Regions from separate parts of the Paracoccus seriniphilus genome, predicted to be linked through region 3. Evidence: riboswitches for the same ligand, from Rfam matches in the RefSeq annotation. Region 3 holds a riboswitch; each other region holds the start of a gene.

Region 1 (5,490 bases), on a different replicon from region 3:
GTAGCTTTCTGCTGACCTTCGTGGGCACGGCGCTGTTCATGAATATCCCTGCCGCCCTGGACGGGTTCGGCAGGGCATCGCTGATCACGCATCACGGCGCGACCGGCATGACCTCCAGCCTGCCTGCTACGGTTCTGGTCCTGCTGGCCGTGGCGCTTGCGACCTGGCTCATCCTGCAGCGGACCCTGATGGGGCGCGCCGTGTTTGCAGCAGGCGGCAATCCCGACATCGCGGCAAGGCTGGGCTTCAACCTGTTTCATGTCCGGCTGTTCGTCTTTGCCTGGGCCGGGATGCTGGCCGGGATCGCGGGCATCGTGCATGTCTCATCGAACCGGCTGGCAAACCCCTTCGACCTTGCGGGGATGGAGCTTGAAATCATCGCAGCCGTCGTATTGGGGGGCGCACGGATCACCGGTGGCTCGGGCACCGTGATCGGAACCCTGCTTGGCGTGCTGCTGATCACGCTGGTCAGCAATGTGCTGGTCTTCGTGGGTATTCCCAGCACCCTTCAGCGCACCATCATCGGAGCATTCATCCTGTTGGCGGGCACGGCCTTCGCCCTGCGCAACCGCAGCTGACACCATATCCCCGGAGGAACCCATGCAACACGACGTCTCTGTCATCGGCCTGTATATTCTTGATATCCTTGGGCATCCGGTCGATCATATTCCGCCCGGAGGCGAGGTGGATTTCATCGATCAGATCCGTCTGACCGTCGCGGGCACCGCAGGCGGCACCGTGGTCGACCTGGCGAAACTGGGCCTGCATTGCATGGCCGTCGGCGCGGTGGGGGACGACGAAAAGGCCGATTTCGTTCTGGATTCACTGAACCGCCATGGCGTCGATACCCAGCAGATGCAAAGACTGACGGGCGTGCCGACATCAGCGTCGATCCTGAACATCCGCCGCAATGGCGACCGCCCCGCCCTGCATCAGCGCGGCGCATCCGATCATTTCGATCTGGCCGACGACGCGCTGGAAGCGGTTCTGGCAGCGCCGATCATCCATCTTGGCGGCACCGGGTTGCTGGCGAAACTTGACGGAGCGCCAAGCGCGCGGCTGCTGGCCGAGGCCAAAAGACGCGGTCGGACCGTGACCTTCGATCTGTTGGGGGCCAATGACGGAACAATCGACCTGCTGACCGACCTTTTTCCTCATATCGATTATTTCATGCCCTCCATCGAGGAAGCGCGGTTGATCTCGGGCGCCAGCAGCATCGATGCCACAGCGGCCTTCTTTATCGACAAGGGCGTGCGCCAATGTGTTTTCACGCTTGGCGGCGAGGGTGCCTGCTTCATCGACCACAAGGGGGAAAAGCTGCTCCAACCCGCCTTTGACATTCAGGTCGTCGACACGACCGGTTGCGGCGACGCATTCGACGCGGGCTTCATCACGGCACTTCATCACAAGATGGACCTGACCACGGCGCTCGGTTTCGCGCAGGCCTCGGCGGCACTGGTGGCTACCGGCCTGGGATCGGATGCGGGCATCACCTCGTTCAAGGATACACTGGCCTTCATGAACACGACCAACCGGCTGCCGGCTGCTGGCTGAATGAATGCCGAAAGGCGGGCGCCGGAATTCGAACCATTGATCCTGAGCATGACTTCGCCGACATCCTCTTGAAACAGTCAAGGCATGGCATTGACTTCGATTGGGAGGATCGCTGGCCAGCATGGGCCCGCCGCAGGGGCTTTCCATCTGTTCAGGTGCCGAGACCGCCCGGTGCATGGAAACTCTGTTTGCGTGGCGCAGCCGGTCGCGGGATAAGGGCATGGTCAGGTGCCCCTTCGGGGGAGAATCGGGAAGCCGGTGAGAATCCGGCGCGGGCCCGCCGCTGTATCGGGGATCGTCTGGCAGATGCCACTGGGCCATGCCCGGGAAGGCGCCAGGACGAGATGATCCGAAGCCAGAAGACCGGCCTGATGTTCATCGCGCTTCGGGGTGGAACCCGCGGCGCATTGAAATATGCGAGGTTTCAGATGCCCCCAGAGATTTCTGCAGAACAGGTCGTTCCCCAGCCCGCCCGTTCCTTTGACGAACGGGAACGCCAGGCCCTTTACGATATCATCAACGCCCGCCGCGACGTTCGCAACGAGTTCCGGCCCGATCCGATCGATCCCGCCGCCCTTCGGCGCATTCTTGCGGCCGCGCATGCCGCGCCATCTGTCGGTTTCATGCAGCCATGGGATTTCCTGCTGATTCGCGACCCGAAACGGCGCGCCGATATCCATGCAGCCTTCCTTCGCGCCAATGCCGAAGCCGAAGACATGTTCGAAGGAGACCGCAAGGCGCTTTACCGGTCCCTGAAGCTCGAAGGAATCCTGACTTCGCCGTTGAACATCTGTGTGACCTGCGACCGGACCCGTGGCGGAAAGGTGGTTCTGGGGCGCACCCATAACAGCAACATGGATCTCTATTCGACGGTCTGCGCTGTCCAGAACCTCTGGCTGGCCGCCCGCGCGGAAGGAATCGGAATTGGCTGGGTTTCGATCTTTCGACCCCAGGACCTTCGCGACCTGCTTGGCATTCCCGACCATGTGGAAATCGTGGCCTATCTTTGCGCGGGCCATGTCGACGAACTCTACCCCAGGCCCGAGTTGGAAGCCCGGGGCTGGCGCCAGAGGCTGGATCTTGACAGCGTGATCCACGAGGATTGCTGGCCGGGGCAATAGGCCCGAACCGCCCCGTGATCCGCCCCCATGCGCGGGGGCGATGCCACTTGCAATCCGCGCGGTTTCTGAAATAAGGCCCGCCATCCGGTCGCAGCCTACCCGGACATCAAAACAAGGGCCTCAAAAATGAAAACACTTGTCATCTGCTCGGGCGGACTCGATTCCGTGTCGCTTGCGCATATTACCGCCAATGAGCATCAACTCACACGGCTTGTCTCGTTCGATTATGGTCAGCGCCACCGCAAGGAGCTTGGCTTCGCCCAGGCGGCGGCCGCGCGGTTGGGCGTGCCCTTTCACCTGATCGACATGCGCGGCATCGGTGCGGCGCTGTCGGGTTCGGCCCTGACCGACGAAATCGACGTTCCTGATGGGCATTATGCCGAGGAAACGATGCGCATTACCGTCGTGCCCAACCGCAATGCCATCATGCTGTCGATCGGCTTTGGCATCGCGGCGGCGCAGGGTGACGAGGCCGTGGCGACGGCGGTGCATGGCGGCGATCACTTCATCTATCCCGATTGCCGCCCCGGCTTCACCCGCGCCTTCGAGGCGATGCAGCAGGCCGCCCTGCAAGGCTATGCCGATGTGCGGCTGCACACGCCTTTCGTCAGGGAAAGCAAGGCCGAAATCGTCCGCCAGGGCGCGGCGCATGGCACGCCATTTGCCGAGACATGGTCCTGCTACAAGGGCGGCGAAATCCACTGCGGCCGCTGCGGCACCTGTGTCGAGCGACGCGAGGCCTTCCATCTGGCCGGGGTCAGCGACCCGACGCCCTATGCCGATCCCGACTACTGGATCACGGCGCTTACCACGCGGGAGAACGGCTGATGTTCCGTATTCGCAAGGAGTTCCATTTCTCGGCCAGCCATCGCCTGAGCCATCTGCCCGACGACCATCAATGCGCGCGGCTGCATGGACACAATTACATCGTCGTGGTCGAACTGGCCGCAAAGGCGCTGAACCCGGATGGCTTCGTGCGCGATTATCACGACCTCAAGCCGCTCAAGACCCATATCGATGATCATTTCGATCACCGGCATCTGAACGATGTGCTTGAAGGCCCCTCGACCGCCGAGAACCTGGCGAGACACTTCTTTGACTGGTGCGCCGCGCGCTGGCCTGAGACCAGCGCCGTATTGGTCAGCGAGACCCCCAAGACATGGGCGGAATACCGGCCATGACCCTGCGCATCGCCGAGATTTTCGGCCCCACCATCCAAGGCGAAGGCGCGCTGATCGGGGAACCCACCGTCTTTGTCCGCGCGGGGGGCTGTGACTATCGCTGCAGTTGGTGCGACAGCCTTCATGCGGTAGAAAGCAAATACCGCCATGACTGGGCGAAGATGACGACCGAGACCGTCTGGAAGAAGGTGCGCGAACTTTCGCGCGACCGGCCGCTGACGGTTTCGCTGTCCGGGGGCAACCCGGCCATACAGGACTTTGGCCCGTTGATCAGCATGGGCAAGGCGGCAAACTATCGTTTCGCCTGCGAGACTCAGGGTTCTATCGCGCGCCAATGGTTTGCCCAGCTTGATACGCTGGTGCTGTCTCCGAAACCGCCATCGAGCGGTGAGCGGGTGGATTGGGACGCCTTTGACGCCTGCCGTGACATTGGCCGCAAGGCGCGTCAGCAGGTGTTGAAGATCGTGATCTTTGACGAGGTCGATTACCAATGGGCGCGAGAGGTTCACGCCAGGCACAGCGATCTTGCCCTGTTTCTGCAGCCCGGCAACCCCGTGGTCGACCCCGATATCGCTGTCGACCCGCAATCGCTGGCCGATCGCCTTGGCTGGCTGACCGAAATGGCGATGACCGATGGATGGTTCGCCCCGCGTATTCTGCCGCAACTGCATGTCCTGATCTGGGGCAACAAGCGCGGCGTCTGACCGATGGAGAAACCCATGACCAAAGACATCTATCGCAATCTCAGGCAACTTGGCGGCGAAACCCGCATCCCCGCCAGCCCCGCCGAGGCGGAACTGGAGCGCGTTCCCAACCCGCAGGCGGATGTGGCCTATAACGTGCGCTTCACCGCGCCCGAGTTCACCTCGCTCTGCCCGATGACCGGCCAGCCGGATTTTGCCCATCTGGTGATCGACTATGTGCCCGGTCCGTGGCTGGTCGAATCGAAATCGCTCAAGCTTTTCCTGACATCCTTTCGCAATCACGGTGCCTTTCACGAGGATTGCACGATATCGATTGCGCGGCGGCTGGCCGATTTCCTTGAGCCACAATGGTTGCGCATCGGCGGCTATTGGTATCCGCGCGGCGGCATTCCCATCGACGTCTTCTGGCAGACCGGCCCCATGCCCGAAGCCGTCTGGATACCCGACCAGGGCGTTCCGCCATATCGGGGGCGCGGCTGAAGGCGGCCATGCGACCAACCGAGAGCGGGATCACTTGCAAGAGAGTAGCTCGTTGAAGGGTTCTGCTTTCGACCGGTTCCATCGCCTCGGCGGATCTGGCCGACAAGGGAAATGGTCGATCCGACCTGTCAAGATTGCAGGCCGGGTCGCGGCCCGCGCTTCCTTTCCTTCAAGGGGCATTGTCACCATTCGTGCAACTTTTTGCGAGTGTCCCGCCGCACCCCGAGTTTCCAGCACCCTTTGCAAAGCGATCTGCTAAGCTGATTGAACCGCCCGGGCATGTAGCCCGGGGCACCAATGCGCAATGTGCGAAACATCTCGCCCAATGCTTTCGCCTGCAACAGTGGAGATTCCTGATGAAAGACGACTCGCAAGATCGGATGACAGCGAAGGATTTCGCACCGGAACTGCTGGAACTTTACGATTTCTACGCCCATGGCATGATCACCA
Region 2 (5,490 bases), on a different replicon from region 3:
TGTCCGCCGAGAAGCTCAGCGTGCCCTTGCCCGTCATCGAGACCGTGCCATGGGCCACATCCAGCGTCTCGCCCGGCGTGATCTCACGCCCGTCCACCGAGACCGCCTGCGCCCCCTCGGGAAGACGGATCAGCTGATCGCGCCCGCGCGGCACGCTGGCCACCACGGCGCCATCACCCGCAGGCTCGGCCGGGGCCTCGACACCGGCATAGACGACCACCCTGCCCGATTGCATCTGACCGCTGTCGGTCCGCGCCTCATAGCTGAACGAGGTTTCCCCCAGAAACGGCCCCGGCACGTGGAAGGGCACCAGCTTCGACCCCGTGAACGCCCCCCACAGCAGGAACACCACCAGGATCGAGATGATCGAGGCCGCCCGGTCCGGACGGATCGCGCTTTCATCCCCGAAGGTCACGGTCTTCAGGCTGGTGAAGTCATTGCGCCGGCCATGGGCGCGACGGATCAGCCCGACCACAAGGGCCGAGCCCGCAAACAGGCCCGCATAGACCAGAAGAATTGCAAAACCGGTCATGCCGCTGCCCCCTGACGACCCATGATTTCCTCTTCCATGTTCCAGATCATCGACAGGATCTCTTCGCGCCGGGCGCCGAATTCCGGCAGCTTCTTGATCTCGCGCAGGTCATTGCCAACGCCCTGATCCGCAAAGGGAAGGTGATATTCCTTGTAGATACGCCCCGGACGCGGGGCCATGACGATCAGACGCTCGCCCAGAAGCAGGGCCTCTTCGACCGAATGGGTGATCAGGATCACCGTCTTGCCGGTCTCCTTCCACAGGTTCAGCACCATCGCCTGCATCTTTTCCCGCGTCAGCGCATCCAGCGCGCCCAGGGGCTCGTCCATCAGGATGACATCGGGATCATTGGCCAGACAGCGCGCCAGCGCGACGCGCTGCTGCATCCCGCCCGACAGCTCGTAGATCGCCTTTTCACGGAAATCCTGCAGACCCACCACTTCGATCAGGTGATCGACATGGGCGCCATATTCGGCCTCGCGCTGGCCCGCCATGCGCGGCCCGAAGGACACATTGTCCCGAACGTTCATCCATTCAAACAGCGCGCCCTTCTGGAACACCACGCCGCGTTCGGCATCCGGCCCGGTCACCGCATGGCCGTTCAGCGTGATCTGGCCGCCCGTGGGCGCCAGAAAACCCGCGATGATGTTCAGAAGCGTCGATTTCCCGCAGCCCGAAGGCCCAAGCACCGACAAGAGCTGCCCGGGTTTCAGATCCAGCGAGACATCCTGCAACGCCTGCACATGCGAGCCGTTGGCAAGATCAAAACGCATCGAGATATTCTTCAGCATCAGGCCGGACATGGGGCCATCTCCTTTTTGCCATGGCAGAAACGGAAGGCACCAAACGCCTTCCACCAAGCGTCAGCGGCCAGACACATCAGAAAGCGCCGACGTGTCGATGAATTCAGCGTAGCTGGGCAACGCCGAGGGAAGGTTCCCAAGCTCGTGAAACATCGCCGCCACGCCACTGAAATAGCTTGCAACGCGTCCGCCCAACCAGGTCTCGGAAAGTTGCTCTTCGGGCGAAAGAAACTTGAAATTGTCGATGACGGCAGCCGCAGAAGCCTCGTCCATGCCGGCATCCTGGGCTATCACCGGCAGCATCTCGTCACGCTTGTCGCCAGCGTTCCACATCGCATTGGCATCCGCGGTCACCGCAAGGAAATCCGCCAGAAGCTTTGGATTCTCTGCAGCGAACCGGGCCGAGGTCGTCGTCAGGTCGAAGGCCAGAATACCTGCCTCTTCCTTTTCTTCCCCGCTCAGCAGCACATTGCCCTCGGCCTTCATCCGGTCCAGCGCACCGCCCCAGCCACAGGCCATGTCGATGCTGCCCTGGCCAAAGGCCGCAGCCGCCTCGGCCGGGGCCATGTCCACGATGGTCATGGAGGCCGGATCGACACCGAAATGCTCCATCTGCTGCAGGAAACCGTAATGGGCGATGGTCCCCACGGGCAGCGCCACGCGTTTGCCCGTCAGTTCGCCCGCGCTGTCCTTGTCGATTTCCAGCCGCGAAGCGACAACACAATTGTCATTGTCGGAATAGGAGGCGGCAATATCGACAACCTCGAGATCCTGCCCCGCCGAAACCGCCACCACAAAGGGAGGCACCCCCTGACTTATGGCGATCTGCACATCTCCGGCCGCCATGGCGGCCGACATCGCGGTACCCGAATCAAAGGCAACCCAATTGACCGGAACGCCCAGCTTTTCCTCGTACAGCCCCTTGGCCTTGGCATATTGGAACGGCATCGGCCATTCCTGGAAATAGGCCACCGTTACAGCGTCCTGTGCAAATGCAGGAGACACCATCCCCAGCGAAATCAGGGACAACAGACCACTGATGGCTTTTGTTCGCTTCATTCTGTTCTTTCCTCTGTTGGCATGACTCATCAGCCCCGGGAATCCTGGTCGAGGTCATTGAAACGCCGCCGGTTGAGCCGGCGATCTGATTGATGTTCAGGGTCCGCGCAAAGCCTGATCGCGGAAGGGTATGACCCTCCATCACATGGCTGCGGGGTGATCAGAATCCTCCGCGAATCTTCGGCCAGACGCCGATCCCCGCGGAACAATGATGATCATGGATTCCTATGTTGGCACATTGCGACGTCGAAGGTCCTTTCTAGTAGATCGGCGGCGAAATTACCCACAGTGCCACTGCGGTTTCACGATAGGGATTTGCCCAGAGATAGGGCTCGTTACGGATCCGGAAACTGTCCCCCGGACCCACGGTGAATTTCTGGTCGCCGAAGCTGAGATCCAGCCGTCCCGACAACATGAAGCCGACTTCCTGCGTCTCGCGATGCACAGGCTCGGGCAGCGCCTTCCCGGGCAGGAAGGTCGAATGGACGATTTCGAAACTGTCGGTCAGGTCCGGAGAGATCAGCGCTTCGATCAACCCGTCATGACGGTGTCCGAGCGAACGGCGGCGGTCAGCCCGAACGATACGGCCTTCTTCCCGTGGCGTCTCGGCCTTGGGCTGGATCAGCAGCGACGGCGCCACATCAAGGATCTGTGCCAGCTTGGCCAAATCCTCGGCACTGATCCGCGAGACATCGCGTTCGACTTGCGACATCCAGCCCAGGGACCGGCCCATGGCTTCGGCGAGCTGCGCCAGGGTCAAGGCGCGGCTCTTTCTCAATGTCCGCAGATCAGCACCAGAAGTCACGAATCACTCCCTCTTCATCGAATATCGATCTTGCCACCGGAAATGAAATTATCAACATTTTTTTCATTCCTGCTTTGCAGATCAGGGACGCCCCCGAAATTTTCAAAGGCAACGAAGCCTTGAAACGACATTTTCAACCCCGCCCTGAAGGCTTGACCAGCGCGGCGGTCTGACCCACACGGGATCCTGAATTGCAAAGCATTGGAATCACTGGACGCGGCAGCATTGTCCCCAGAAAATTTCCTTGGTCCCGACACCACATATTGACATTATACCCGCTTGGATGGCTAAGTGATGTGGCTATGGTGCCAATGACATCCGTCAGAGGTGAAAAGGGAAGTCGGTGAAAAGCCGGCACTGCCCCCGCAACTGTAAGCGGTCGGATCGACTGATGAAGCCACTGGATCACTCCGGGAAGGCCGGTTGTCCCATGTCCGCGAGTCAGGAGACCTGCCATGGCAAAAAACGACTACGGGCGGTGGGCCCGGCAGCGTGGCTGTTGGCGGATCTTCGCCAGCAGTCAAGCGCGGGACCGCCATCCAGACATAGAGACCAGGAGCCGAGCGCATGACCATCACCGTCTATTCCAAACCCGCCTGTGTGCAATGCACCGCCACCACCCGTGCTCTTGATGCCCGCGGCCTGAACTACGACATCGTCGATCTGACCCAGGACGCCGAAGCCATGGAGCGGGTGACGGCATTGGGATACCGTCAGGCGCCCGTCGTCATCGCCGGTGAGAACCACTGGGCAGGCTTTCGTCCGGACATGATCGGCCAGTTGGCCTGATCATTCGCGATGGTGGGGCTGGTCTATTTCTCATCGGGATCGGGCAACACCGCCCGCTTTGTGGCGGCCCTGGGGTTGTCGGCAATGCGCATTCCCCTGCGCAGCAGCGATCCGATGCCGATGCCGGACCGGCCCTATGTGATGATCTGCCCCACATATGCCGATGGCGAAGGTCGCGGTGCGGTGCCCAAGCAGGTCATCCGCTTTCTCAATGATGAAGCGCGTCGGGCCGGATTGCGTGGCGTGATCGGCGCGGGCAATCGCAACTTTGGGCAAACCTATGCCTTGGCCGCGCGCGTGATTGCCGATAAATGCCGCGTTCCCGTGTTGTATCGATTCGAACTGGCGGGAACACCAACCGATATTGCCCGTGTCCGCGACGGGCTGAAAAAACTGCAGGAAATGGAATGCTTGACAGTGTGAAGCCCGACCTCGACTATCACGCGCTGAACGCGATGCTGAACCTTTATGACGACAAGGGGCACATCCGCTTTGAGGCCGACCGCATGGCGGCGCGGCAGTATTTCCTGCAGCACGTCAACCAGAACACTGTCTTCTTCCACAGCCTGGACGAGAAGCTGGATTACCTGGTCGACGAAGGCTATTACGAGCCGCAGGTTCTGTCCGACTATCCGCGCGAGTTCCTGCACCGGATCTGGGCGGCCGCCTTTGCCAAGAAGTTCCGTTTTCCAACCTTCCTTGGCGCGTTCAAATATTACACCAGCTATACACTGAAGACCCGAGACGGGCAGCGCTACCTGGAGCGTTACGAAGATCGCGTGGTCATGGTGGCGCTGGCACTGGCGCGGGGCGATCAGGATCTGGCCATGAAGTTCATGGATGAAATCCTGTCGGGTCGTTTCCAGCCCGCCACGCCGACCTTTCTGAACGCGGGCAAGAAATCGCGCGGCGAGCTGATTTCCTGTTTCCTGCTGCGCGTCGAAGACAACATGGAATCGATCGGCCGGGCGATCAATTCCTCGCTGCAACTGTCGAAACGCGGCGGCGGCGTCGCCCTGATGCTGACCAACATCCGCGAATCCGGGGCCCCTATCAAGGGGATCGAGAACCAGTCTTCAGGCGTGATCCCGATCATGAAGTTGCTGGAAGACAGCTTCAGCTATGCCAACCAGCTGGGTGCACGCCAGGGCGCGGGTGCAGTCTATCTGAACGCCCATCATCCCGATATCCTCAGCTTCCTGGACACCAAGCGCGAAAACGCGGATGAGAAAATCCGCATCAAGACGTTGTCCCTTGGCGTGGTGATCCCTGACATCACCTTCGATCTGGCCAAGCGGAACGAGGATATGTATCTGTTCTCGCCCCATGACGTTCAGCGCGTCTATGGCGTACCCTTCTCGGAAATCTCGGTCACCGAGAAATATGCCGAGATGGTCGACGACAAGCGTATTCGCAAGAAAAAGATCAATGCACGCCAGTTCTTCCAGACGCTGGCCGAGATCCAGTTCGAAAGCGGCTATCCCTACATCATGTTCGAGGAC
Region 3 (5,490 bases):
CCAGCTGCCGCGCGCTCTCGGTAAAATTCGCCAGATCGCGATGCGTCTGAAAGCCCAGCAAGTCATATTGCGACAGCCATTCGAACAGCTCATGCGGATCAGGCATGACAGCGCAATTTTCCGGACCGGGAAAAGGAATATGAAGGAAATGCCCGATGGGATTGCCGATCCCGCGGGCACGCAGTTCCGCAGCCAGCGGGAACAGCTGATAGTCATGCACCCAGATCCGGTCATCTGGTCTGATATGGGGGGCCACCAAGGCAGCAATGCGGGCATTCACGCGCCGATAGCCCTCGCCATAATCCGGGTCGATATCCGTGAGGTCGGCGCGACCATGACACAGGGGCCACAGCACCGAATTCGAATAGCCCAGGTAATAGGCCTCGTGATCGGCCGGGGTCAGATCGAAAGAGGCACGTTGGTATTCGGCACCGGGATGGTATTCCAGACTGTCAGCCGGTTCCGAAGGGGTTTCGCCCGAAAAGCCGATCCACAGCCCGCCCGAATTGCGCAGGGAATCCTGCAGCGCCACCACCAGCCCTCCCGAAGGGTTGTCCCCCAGCGGCAATCGATTTGAAATCACGACAAGGCGGCTCATATCGTGGTCCCCACACCCAGAACGGCATGGGTCAACCAATCGGCCAGCGCCGCGGGGTTCGGCAGGCGATAGCTGGCGCAGCTTTCCCCTTCGCCTATCTTGATCGCAAAGCCGCCCTGGCGCTGCGCTTCCAGCATGGCCACCTCATCTGTCAGATCATCTCCTGCATAAACGGGTTTTCGCCCCCGGAAATTGGGCATGGACAGCAGCCGCGTCAATGCCTTGTCCTTGCCGACACCATCCGGACGCAATTCAAATGCCATCTTGGCGGGTTGCAGCACCAATCCGGGATAGCGCGCCATCAGTTCTGCAGCCATGGCTGCGACCTTGTCAGCCAGAGACGGATCGGCGCGGTAATGCAACCCGACACCAAGGGGTTTGCGCTCGATCAGGATTGCCGGTTCCGCGGCGCACAGACGGGCGGCATCGCGATGCAGCGCCGCGACATCCAGCGTCAGATCATGGGCCGCCTCGACAGGTTGCCCCGCCACAGACAGCTCTGCGCCATGGCTGCCCGAAACGGCACCGGGAAAATCAGGCAGATAGCGACGCAGATCCGCGACATCACGGCCCGAGATCAGCGCCAGCGCTCCATTCTGGCGATGATACAGCCGGTGAAGCAGCCCGGGCAGGTCCGGCGGAACGGTGATCGCATCTGGCCGTGGCGCGATCTCGACCAGACAGCCATCGAAATCCAGGAACAGGGCGGCGTCGACCGGAAGCTCGGGCGGAATCATCTGCGGGGCATCTCCTTTGATTTGACCTGCGGGTGTATAGCACAAACGCGCGTGGCGCGGTTTGGTTCACAGCCGCGTCAGACCAGCCTGCCGCCAGCCCCGCCGAACCGCAAGTTCAATACTCGACGCCGGCCTGAGCTTTGATTCCCGCCTTGAAAGGATGCTTGATCATGGTCATTTCGGTCACCAGATCGGCAGAATCGATCAATACTTCGGGGGCACCACGCCCGGTCAACACCACATGTGTCATCGGCGGCTTCTCGGATTCGAGGAAATCCACGACCTCCTGCGCGTCAAGATAGCCATAGCGCAGCGCGATATTGACCTCATCCAGCAGCACCATCCGGATCTCGGGATCCCGGATCAGATCCCTGGCCTTGTTCCAGCCTGCCTGTGCGGCGGCGATATCGCGCGACTTGTCCTGTGTTTCCCAGGTGAACCCTTCGCCCATGGCATGAAACTGGCACAGATCCGCGAAATGCGTGGTCAGCATGCGCCTTTCGCCCGTGTCCCATGCGCCCTTGATGAATTGCACGACGGCGCAGGGCATCTCATGGGCGATACAGCGCATGATCATCCCGAAGCCCGAGCTGGATTTCCCCTTGCCCGGTCCCGTATGCACGATGATCAGACCCTTCTCGCCGGTCTTCTGCGCCATCATCCTGTCACGGGCCGCCTTTTTCCGCGCCATTTTCTGCGCGTGGCGGGCCTGATCCTCTGCTGGAAGGTCATGGGTTTCGTTCATTCGATCGCCCCTTTTGCTTGACAAAACACGCCGTCCTGCCTCAGGTGAACGCGCGCTGGTTCCTGTCCTATGACAGGCGAAGAGGGAATGCGACAGGTGTGACACCTGAAAGCAGCCGCCCCCGCGACCGTGACCGGAAAGGTCGCCCATGTCCACTGGCCAAGGCCGGGAAGGAGGGGCAACCGTTGGGGAAACCCTGAATCCGCAAGCCGGGAGACCTGCCAGCGCCGAGTTTTGACGGGCGAACGGGGTGTTTCGCAACCGGCAGGCAAAGTCTGGCGCGATGTCCCCTTTGTCCTTCTGGCCCGGATCCCCGATCCCCACAAGGAAAGGGTCCGCGATGCGCGCGATACTACATGTCTGCACCACCTGCCGCGGCCAGTCGGCAGAGCCGGTCGAACCGCGTCCCGGTGCCAGCCTGCATGACCTGCTGTCCTCATCCCCGCTGCCCGAAGGGGTCGAACTGCGCGCGGTCGAATGTCTGTCCGCCTGTTCCCAGGGATGTTCGGTCGCGCTCAGCGCGCCGGGCAAGTGGAGCTATGTCTACGGACGGCTGACCCCGGAAGACTATCCCGAAATCCTGAATGGTGCCGCCGCATATGCCGCCACCGAAGACGGCCTTGTTCCCTGGCGCGAACGGCCCGTGATTTTCCGCAAGCAGAGCCTTGCACGCATCCCCCCGCAGGAGTGAGCCATGACCGATCTGACCAAAACCCCCGTCACCGTGATCACCGGCTTTCTGGGTTCGGGCAAGACGACCCTCATCCGGCATCTGATGCAGAACCCGCAGGGCAAGCGGCTGGCGGTTCTGGTCAATGAATTCGGCACGGTCGGGGTGGATGGAGAAATCCTGAAGGGCTGCGCCGATGACAACTGCCCGGCCGAGAACATCCTCGAACTGTCCAATGGCTGCATCTGCTGCACGGTGGCCGATGATTTCATTCCCACGCTGGAACGACTGATGGCGATGCCGCAGAAACCTGATCACATCCTGATCGAGACTTCGGGGCTGGCTCTGCCCAAGCCCCTGCTCAAAGCCTTTGACTGGCCCGCCATCCGCTCGCGCATTACAGTCGATGGCGTGATCGCGCTGGCCGATGCCGAGGCCGTCGCCGCAGGACGATTTGCCTCGGATGAGGCCGCCGTGCAGGCTCAGCGCGAAGCCGATGACAGTCTGGACCACGACAGCCCGCTGTCCGAGGTCTTTCAGGACCAGATCTCCTGCGCCGATGTGATCCTGCTGACCAAGGCCGATCTGGCCGGGTCTGCCGGGCTGGCGGCGGCACGCGAGGTCATCGCGGCCTCGGCCCCGCGTCCGCTGCCCGTGCTGCAGGTCACTGACGGTCAGATAGATCCCGCGCTGATCCTTGGCCTGTCGGCAGCCGCCGAAGACGATCTCGAGGCCCGCCCCAGCCATCATGACGGTGCCGATGATCACGAGCATGATGATTTCGACACGGTGGTGATCGACCTGCCCGAATTCGACGATCCGGCCAGCGTCACCGCCGCTGTCGAACGACTGGCGCGCGAACAGAACATCCTGCGCGTCAAGGGGCATGTGGCGATTGCCGGAAAACCGATGCGGCTGTTGGTCCAGGCCGTTGGCACTCGCGTGCGCCATCAGTTCGACCGCCCCTGGGGCGATCTGCCGCGACAGTCCCGCCTGGTGGTGATCGCCGAACATGACCACATCGACCCGGATGCCATCCGTCAGGTGCTGCAGGGGGCCGTGCCAGTCTGATGCATGTCGTCTTTCGCGAAAGCCATGGGCTGGAAGAGGCGGACACTCCCTTTGATCCGGGGCAGACGCCGGCCGATCTTGTGGTGCTGTCCTATTCCGACAGCGACCTTGGCGCTTTCGCGGCCGGCTGGCATCGGGCCGCAGGCAGCCTGCCCTCGTTGCGCCTGTGCAACCTGGTTGCGCTGCGCCATCCGGTTTCGGTCGATACCTATCTGGAGCGCACCCTTGTCGGGGTCAGGGCCATCCTGGTTCGTCTGATCGGCGGAGAGGCCTATTGGCCCTATGGTCTGGCCTCGTTGCGTGACCACGCGATGCGCCACGACATTGCGCTGGCGGTTCTGCCCGCGGACGGGCGCGACGACCCGCGTCTGGATGCGGCATCCACCCTGCCGCAACCGGTTCTGCGCCGCCTGCAACGCCTTTGCGATACCGGCGGCGCAGTGGCGGCCCAGGCCGCGCTGGCCGAGCTGTCGGCCGCGGCGGGACTGCCGGCCGGCCCTGTCGATGGCATGACCGCGATCCCCGACTGGGGGTTCTATGATCCCGATGCAGGCGTCATCCCCCACCCTCCCAAGGGCAACCCGGTTCTGGTTACATTTTATCGCAGCTATCTGACCGCTGCGGATACCGCGCCGGTCGATGCGCTGATACGAGAGTTGCGGCAGGCCGGTTTCACCAGTTGCGGCGTCTTTGCGCCCTCCCTGAAGGCGACGGGTTTCGCAAAATGGCTGTCTGAGGCCATGGGAACGCGCCCCGTCGCCATCGTGAATGCCACCGGCTTTTCCATGCGAAGCGAGAACGGCACGACGCCCTTCGACGGTTTCGACTGCCCCGTGTTTCAGGTCGCCCTCTCCACCAACAGGCGGCGCGAATGGGCCGAGGCCGAACGCGGGCTTTCGCCAGCCGATCTGGCCATGCATGTCGTTCTGCCGGAAATCGACGGGCGGATATTTCTGGGCGTGGTCAGCTTCAAGGCCGCCGAAACCCGCGATCCCGCTCTGCAATACAGCCGCTTTGTCCACAAGGCCCAGCCCGATCGCATCGCCGCAACGGTGCGCAAGGTGCTGGCGTGGCGCAATCTGGCACTCAAACCGCGCGGTGCGCAAAAGCTCGCCCTCGTGCTGTCCACCTATCCGGGGCGCGACTGGCAGATGGCCCATGCGGTCGGGCTGGACGCGCTGGCCTCGGCCGATCACGTCGCACGGATACTGGCAGAACATGGCTATGATGCGCCTGCCGAACCGGACGCGACGGCCTTGCATCATCAGATATCAAGCTGGCCGTTGCAGAACTATCTGGACGCGCTGCTGCAGTTGCCTGAATCCCTTCGCGCGGCATTGCAAGATGCCTGGGGCGAACCTGAATCCGATCCGTCGTTCAGCGATGGCTGTTTTCACTTCGCGGCGCTCTGGCGCGGCAAGCTGTTGCTGGCATTGCAGCCCGAACGCAGCCATCCCCACCAGCGCGACGGGGATTATCACGATCTGAGCCGCGTGCCGCGCCATGCCTATGTCGCCTTTTATCTGTGGCTGCGTGCGCAGCGCATGGACGCGCTGGTGCATATGGGCGCGCATGGCACGCTGGAATGGCTGCCGGGCAAGGCGGTCGCCCTGTCGCAGGATTGCTGGCCCGAGGCGCTGACCGCCGATCTGCCGGTCATCTATCCCTT
Region 4 (5,490 bases), 560 kb from region 3:
TCGCACCGATCTCCCCCACCCGGATCGCGATGACCATGGTGACATAGCCCCCCAAGCCGAACGCCAGCGAGGCCGTCATGGTCGCAATCTCGCCTCCCGAAGGCATGACCGGCCTCTGTTGCGCAACCAGCATCAGAAACAGACCGGCCACCGCCATCGACCCGAATGCCGAGGCTGTCAGAAAGCCCGAACCGATATTTGCCGGCAGCTGGCGCGTCAGCAGATCGCGCGCGGCCAGCGCAATGACCGCAATCACCGCCAGGATCGAGGCCGGCTGAAAGGCATCCGAGCCCGGCCTGACGATCAGCAGCACCCCGACAAAGCCGATAATGATCGAGGACCAGCGCCGCCAGCCCACCGGTTCTTTCAGGAACAGCGCCGCCCCCAGGGTCATCAGCAGTGGCGATGCCTGAAGAATCGCCGAGGCAATGCTGAGATCGCCGATCGACAGCGCGGTCAGAAATGCGATCCCGGCCACCGCCTCGGCCAGATTGCGCAACAGGACCTTGGGCACATAGAGAAAACGCCATTCCAGCCCTTCGGGACTGAAGGCCAGCCACAGGCCAAACAGCAACATGCCCGCCAGGCCGACCAGCAGCAGCAGTTGCCCGGTCGGAATGTCGCGTGACAGCAATTTCAACAGGGTATCTTCGCAAGAGAAGCTGGCCATGCTCAATGTCATCAGCAGGGCAGCCCGCGCATTGGGGGTCATGTCCTGCACTCCAGCATCTCGATCAGCCCCGGAAGCTCCGTGATCCTTGCCAACTCGTGCAGGCGGGGATGCCTTTCGGGCTCGGCATGTTCCACTGACCAGGTCATGTCATGGGGAATGAACACCCCGATTCCGCCAAGCTCGACCGGCGGAAGCACATCGCTTTTCATCGAGTTTCCCGCCATCAGGAAACGTTCGGGCGCAACGCCGTGCCGTTTCAGAACCCGCGCATATTGGCCCGGCGTCTTGTCGGCCAGAATCTCTATCGCGGCGAATCGTTCCGCCAGACCCGAGGCTGCGATCTTGCGCTCCTGATCCATCAGGTCGCCCTTGGTGATCAGGAACAGACGGCGATTCTCCAATGCGGCCAGGGCATCCTCGACCCCCTCCAGCAGATGCACGGGATGGGCCAGCATATCCCGCCCCATCTCCAGGATTCTGCCGATGGTATGGCCATCCACGCGCCCCTCGGTCAGTTCGACCGCCGTCTGGACCATCGACAACATGAAGCCCTTGATGCCGAAACCATAGCGCGACAGGTTGCGCTTTTCGGTCTCGACCAGCCGTTCGGTCACCGCATCACGTTCCGCATGGTCCGCCAGCATATCCGCGAAAGCCGCTTCCGTGCTGCGGAAGAAGGTCTCGTTTTCCCAAAGGGTATCATCTGCATCCAGACCTATGGCGTCGAACATCATGACCTCTCGCGGCGCGTTGTCGCAGTCAGGCAGCGAAATCACGGCTCTGCCGCTTTGTCAAACCCGGTGCTCGACCGCGCCGGAGAGGCCTGCCCGGCCCCTGAAATGGCACGTTTTTCCGCGCCACGCGCCATCTGCCAGCGGTGAAATGCCCTTTGCACGCATCGCCGGGCCGCCTCTCTCTTGCCGCTTCCACGCCGCGCGACCGCCACAGTCCGGACCGGGAAATCATCTGGAAGATTGAGCGGCATCGCCGATTTTGCTACCTTTGCCTCCTAAGAAGGGAATCCAGACCGGGTCAACCGGCGCACCCTCACCTGAGGACAAGACCAGGAAACCGAGGAGACAGCCCCATGCTGAACCGTATCGTGATTGCGGCGGCCGCCATCGTTCTGACGGCACCGCTGGCCATGGCCGGCCCCATCGACAGCGCCTGCGTGCGTTCCGACCGCGCACAAGGAAACAGACATCTGTGCAGTTGCATTCAGCGTGTCGCGAACAAGACCCTGTCGCGCTCGGATCAGCGCCGCGCCGCGGCCTTCTTCAGGGACCCCCATCAGGCGCAGGTCGTGCGCATGTCGAAATCGAACGCGGACAATGCCTTCTGGGCGCGCTACAAGCGCTTTGCCTCGTCGGCCGAAGCCTATTGCCGTTGATCCCTTGCGCATTACCGTTCTGACAGGTGCCGGCATATCAGCCGAAAGCGGATTGGCGACATTTCGCGCCAGCGACGGGCTGTGGGAAGAGCATCGCATCGAGGATGTGGCCAGCCCCGAAGGCTTTGTCCGCGACCCCGATCTGGTTCACCGGTTCTATAACGACCGCCGCAAGGGCGCGGCAGCGGCACAGCCCAACGCGGCCCATCGCGCGCTGGCGGAACTGGCAGGACGACATGATCTGACGCTGATCACCCAGAATGTCGATGACCTGCATGAACGCGCGGGAAGCCCGGATGTCATCCATATGCATGGTTCCCTGAGCACCGCGCTTTGCGCCAGTTGCGGGCATCGCTGGCCTGCCCCGGCGGAAATGTCCCCGCAAACGCCATGCCCGTCCTGCGCGGCGCTTGCGGCACGGCCGGATATCGTCTGGTTCGGAGAAATGCCCTATCATATGGAGCGGATCTGGGCGGCGCTGGAGGATTGCGATCTTTTCGCCGCCATCGGCACCTCTGGCAATGTCTATCCTGCGGCCGGATTTGCCCAGCATGCCGGGCGCATGGGGGCCAATTGCATCGAGCTGAACCTGCAGAACAGTGCCACCTCGCGCGATTTCGACCACCATATCCGCGGCCCGGCCTCGGAGACGGTGCCCGGCTGGGTGGCGTCGCTTTCATGACACAGATGCCCTGCCCTTCTTCTGGCGGTGGGGCAATTGTCCTTGCGCGAATCCGGACGCTGGTCTAGCTCCGCCCTGCCTCGGTTCCGGGATTTCCCGGTGAAAAGGGAATGCGGTGAAATTCCGCGACTGCCCCCGCAACTGTCAGCGGTGAGCGAGGCCGGAACATGCCACTGTCCGCCAGATACGGATGGGAAGGCCCGGCCGACCAGTGACCCGTGAAGTCAGGAGACCTGCCGAAGCCCTATCACCCTGAGTGCATGCGTGGGGCATGCACGAAACGGATGTTCCGATGTGGTGGTAACCGCCGTCCGGCACCGCCGCCGGACAGACCGCAGACCGCCCGCTTTGGGCGCCTGAAAGGGACCACGACGTGAAACGCCTTTCCATTCTCGCGACTTCGGTCGCAGCATTTGCCTCTCCCGCACTGGCGCAGGACAACACGGTCCTGCCGACCATCACTCTGACCGCCAACCGCGAAGCGACCGAACTTTCGCATTCGGGCAGTTCGGTTTCGATCCTTCAACGTGAGGACCTGCAGGATCAGGTCGGGCAGCCGATCGCAGAGACATTGTCGCGCCTGCCCGGGGTCAACTGGCGTCAATCCGGCCCCCTGGGCACCACGGGTTCGATCCAGTTGCGCGGTGCGCCCAGCCAGTATCTGCCCGTGCTGATCGATGGCATCGACGTTTCCGACGCCGCTGCCGGGCAGCCCTATTTCGACATTGGCGGCCTGACCGGCAGCAGCATAGACCGGGCGGAATTGCTGCGCGGCGCGCAATCCGCGCTCTATGGGTCGCGGGCCATGGCCGGAGTGCTCAGCCTGCAATCCCTGCGTCCCACCCAGGATGGGCTGCATCAGGAATTCGCCATCGAGGCCGGCAGCTATCGCAGCCTGCAGGCCAGCTATGGCGTGACCCTGCGCCGCGACGACACCGATCTGGCATTCCAGGCCAGCCGGATCATTACCGACGGCTACTCCGCCAGCGATGAGAACGACGGCAATACCGAAAATGACGGCTATGAAGCCACGCGGTTGACATTCTACGCCGCACATCACCTGCAGTCAGGCGTGACCATCGGCGTGAACGGTTTCTGGGAAGAGAGCCGTGCCGATTTCGATGATGGCTTTTACGATTTCGCCACCGGAAACTATTATTTCGGAGACACCTATGGCACGCCGGGGGACGACTATACCGACAAGGAATCCTATGGCCTGCGCGCCTTCGCCGAGTTCTCGACCGGATCGATCGATCACGAAATCGCCCTGACGCGCTATCAACTGGACCGCAGCAGCTGGACGAACGGCTATGAATCTCCCTTCAAGGGCACGCGCACCAAACTGTCCTGGCATGGGGCGACCGATCTGGGCAGCAATGGCACGCGGGTGATCTTTGGTGCCGACACGGAAAAGGAAAAGGCCGAGGGCAATGGCGACGCTCGGCTATCAGGTGTCTTTGGCGAAATCGCCATGCCCGTGGGTGACAGCATCGATCTCAACGCATCGCTGCGCCGCGATGAGCATGCCCAGTTCGGCGGTTTCACTTCGGGGCGGGTGGCAGCCGTCTATCGTGCCAGCGACGACCTGCTGTTCCGCGCGGCCTTTGGCAACGGGTTCCGCGCACCGTCGCTCTATGAACTCTACAGTGCCTATGGAGACGACGACCTCCAGCGCGAGGAAAGCCGCACGGCGGAAATCGGGGTCGAAAAGCTTTGGGGCAACGACAGCCATCTGCGCGCCACCGCCTTCTGGATGGAAGCGGATGACCTGATCGGCTGGGATCCCGACAGCATCTCCTGCGCTGCCGCATCCGGTCCCTATGCCATGCCGGGCTGCTATGCCCAGGTCGATGGCAAGGCGCGGCGTTCGGGGCTGGAGCTTGATGCGCGTCACAGCTTTGGCAACCACAGGCTGACGGCAGCCTATACCTATACCGACAGCGGCCCGACTTCGGAATGGGCCAAGGTTCCCCGGCATGTCCTGAATCTGGGTTTCGAGACCACATTCTCGACCGACACGACGGCAGGGATCCAGCTGCAGCATGTCGCGGACCGTCCCGATGACCTGGATGACTTCACGACCGTGGACCTGATCCTGCGCCAATCCCTGCCCCGCGATGTCGAGGCCTATCTGCGGCTCGAGAATATCTTTGACGAGCAATACCAGTTGAATGATGGCTATGGCACCTCGGATCGAGCGGCCTATGTGGGCATCCGTGCGTCTTTCTAGAACCCTTGTCGCGCTGGTGTCAGCCTGGCTGATGGCGGCAGCGCTGCCGGGCCATGCTGCCCCGCGGCGTGTGGTGTCGATGAACCTGTGCACGGATCAGATCGCCATGATGTTGGCGGCGCCGGGGCAACTGATCTCGGTCAGTGATCTGGCGCAGGATCCGCGCATGTCGCCCATGGCGGCCCAAGCTGCTGCCTATCCGATCAATTATGGCCGCGCCGAGGAAATCTATCTGATGCGCCCCGATCTGGTGCTGGCGGGTCAGTTTGCCTCGGGGCCGACGGTCGCAATGCTGCGCCGGCTTGGCCTGCAGGTCGAGGTTCTGCCCCCTGCCGAAAGCATCGCCGCGATTCGCAACGAGATCACCCATGTCGGTGCATTGTTGGGACAGGATGCGCAGGCACGTGATCTGCTGGCGCAATTCGATCAGGGGCTGGCGCGGCTGGCATCCGGCAGGGATCGGGGCCGGGCGGCGCTCTATTATGCCAATGGCGTGACCTCGGGGCCGGATACGC

Evidence for each region. Region 3 has a riboswitch for cobalamin ahead of JHW44_RS13085 (DUF1636 family protein). Riboswitches for the same ligand answer to the same signal wherever they lie in the genome.
Region 1: it holds a riboswitch for cobalamin, as region 3 does, so the genes downstream of both, bluB (5,6-dimethylbenzimidazole synthase) here and JHW44_RS13085 (DUF1636 family protein) in region 3, are expected to answer to the same signal.
Region 2: it holds a riboswitch for cobalamin, as region 3 does, so the genes downstream of both, nrdH (glutaredoxin-like protein NrdH) here and JHW44_RS13085 (DUF1636 family protein) in region 3, are expected to answer to the same signal.
Region 4: it holds a riboswitch for cobalamin, as region 3 does, so the genes downstream of both, JHW44_RS10320 (TonB-dependent receptor plug domain-containing protein) here and JHW44_RS13085 (DUF1636 family protein) in region 3, are expected to answer to the same signal.

Annotation. Positions count from the first base shown of each region.
Region 1 covers NZ_CP067130.1:507,298-512,787, forward strand. Annotated here, with positions in the region: gene JHW44_RS16005 (ABC transporter permease) at 1-578, shown strand, start outside; gene JHW44_RS16010 (carbohydrate kinase family protein) at 601-1,554, shown strand; cobalamin riboswitch at 1,764-1,940, shown strand; gene bluB (5,6-dimethylbenzimidazole synthase) at 1,983-2,675, shown strand; gene queC (7-cyano-7-deazaguanine synthase QueC) at 2,802-3,503, shown strand; gene queD (6-carboxytetrahydropterin synthase QueD) at 3,503-3,856, shown strand; gene queE (7-carboxy-7-deazaguanine synthase QueE) at 3,853-4,560, shown strand; gene queF (preQ(1) synthase) at 4,576-5,040, shown strand; gene yghX (YghX family hydrolase) at 5,421-5,490, shown strand, end outside.
Region 2 covers NZ_CP067131.1:35,270-40,759, reverse strand. Annotated here, with positions in the region: gene JHW44_RS16585 (ABC transporter permease) at 1-532, opposite strand, end outside; gene JHW44_RS16580 (taurine ABC transporter ATP-binding protein) at 529-1,335, opposite strand; gene JHW44_RS16575 (taurine ABC transporter substrate-binding protein) at 1,396-2,394, opposite strand; gene JHW44_RS16570 (helix-turn-helix domain-containing protein) at 2,654-3,154, opposite strand; gene JHW44_RS16565 (hypothetical protein) at 3,172-3,372, shown strand; cobalamin riboswitch at 3,486-3,671, shown strand; gene nrdH (glutaredoxin-like protein NrdH) at 3,767-3,988, shown strand; gene nrdI (class Ib ribonucleoside-diphosphate reductase assembly flavoprotein NrdI) at 3,998-4,411, shown strand; gene nrdE (class 1b ribonucleoside-diphosphate reductase subunit alpha) at 4,396-5,490, shown strand, end outside.
Region 3 covers NZ_CP067129.1:2,666,548-2,672,037, forward strand. Annotated here, with positions in the region: gene JHW44_RS13070 (alpha,alpha-trehalose-phosphate synthase (UDP-forming)) at 1-598, opposite strand, end outside; gene otsB (trehalose-phosphatase) at 595-1,335, opposite strand; gene cobO (cob(I)yrinic acid a,c-diamide adenosyltransferase) at 1,451-2,080, opposite strand; cobalamin riboswitch at 2,120-2,320, shown strand; gene JHW44_RS13085 (DUF1636 family protein) at 2,421-2,771, shown strand; gene cobW (cobalamin biosynthesis protein CobW) at 2,775-3,821, shown strand; gene cobN (cobaltochelatase subunit CobN) at 3,821-5,490, shown strand, end outside.
Region 4 covers NZ_CP067129.1:2,103,517-2,109,006, forward strand. Annotated here, with positions in the region: gene JHW44_RS10300 (DMT family transporter) at 1-712, opposite strand, end outside; gene JHW44_RS10305 (HAD family hydrolase) at 709-1,407, opposite strand; gene JHW44_RS10310 (hypothetical protein) at 1,761-2,063, shown strand; gene JHW44_RS10315 (NAD-dependent deacylase) at 2,068-2,745, shown strand; cobalamin riboswitch at 2,810-3,000, shown strand; gene JHW44_RS10320 (TonB-dependent receptor plug domain-containing protein) at 3,119-4,975, shown strand; gene JHW44_RS10325 (ABC transporter substrate-binding protein) at 4,962-5,490, shown strand, end outside.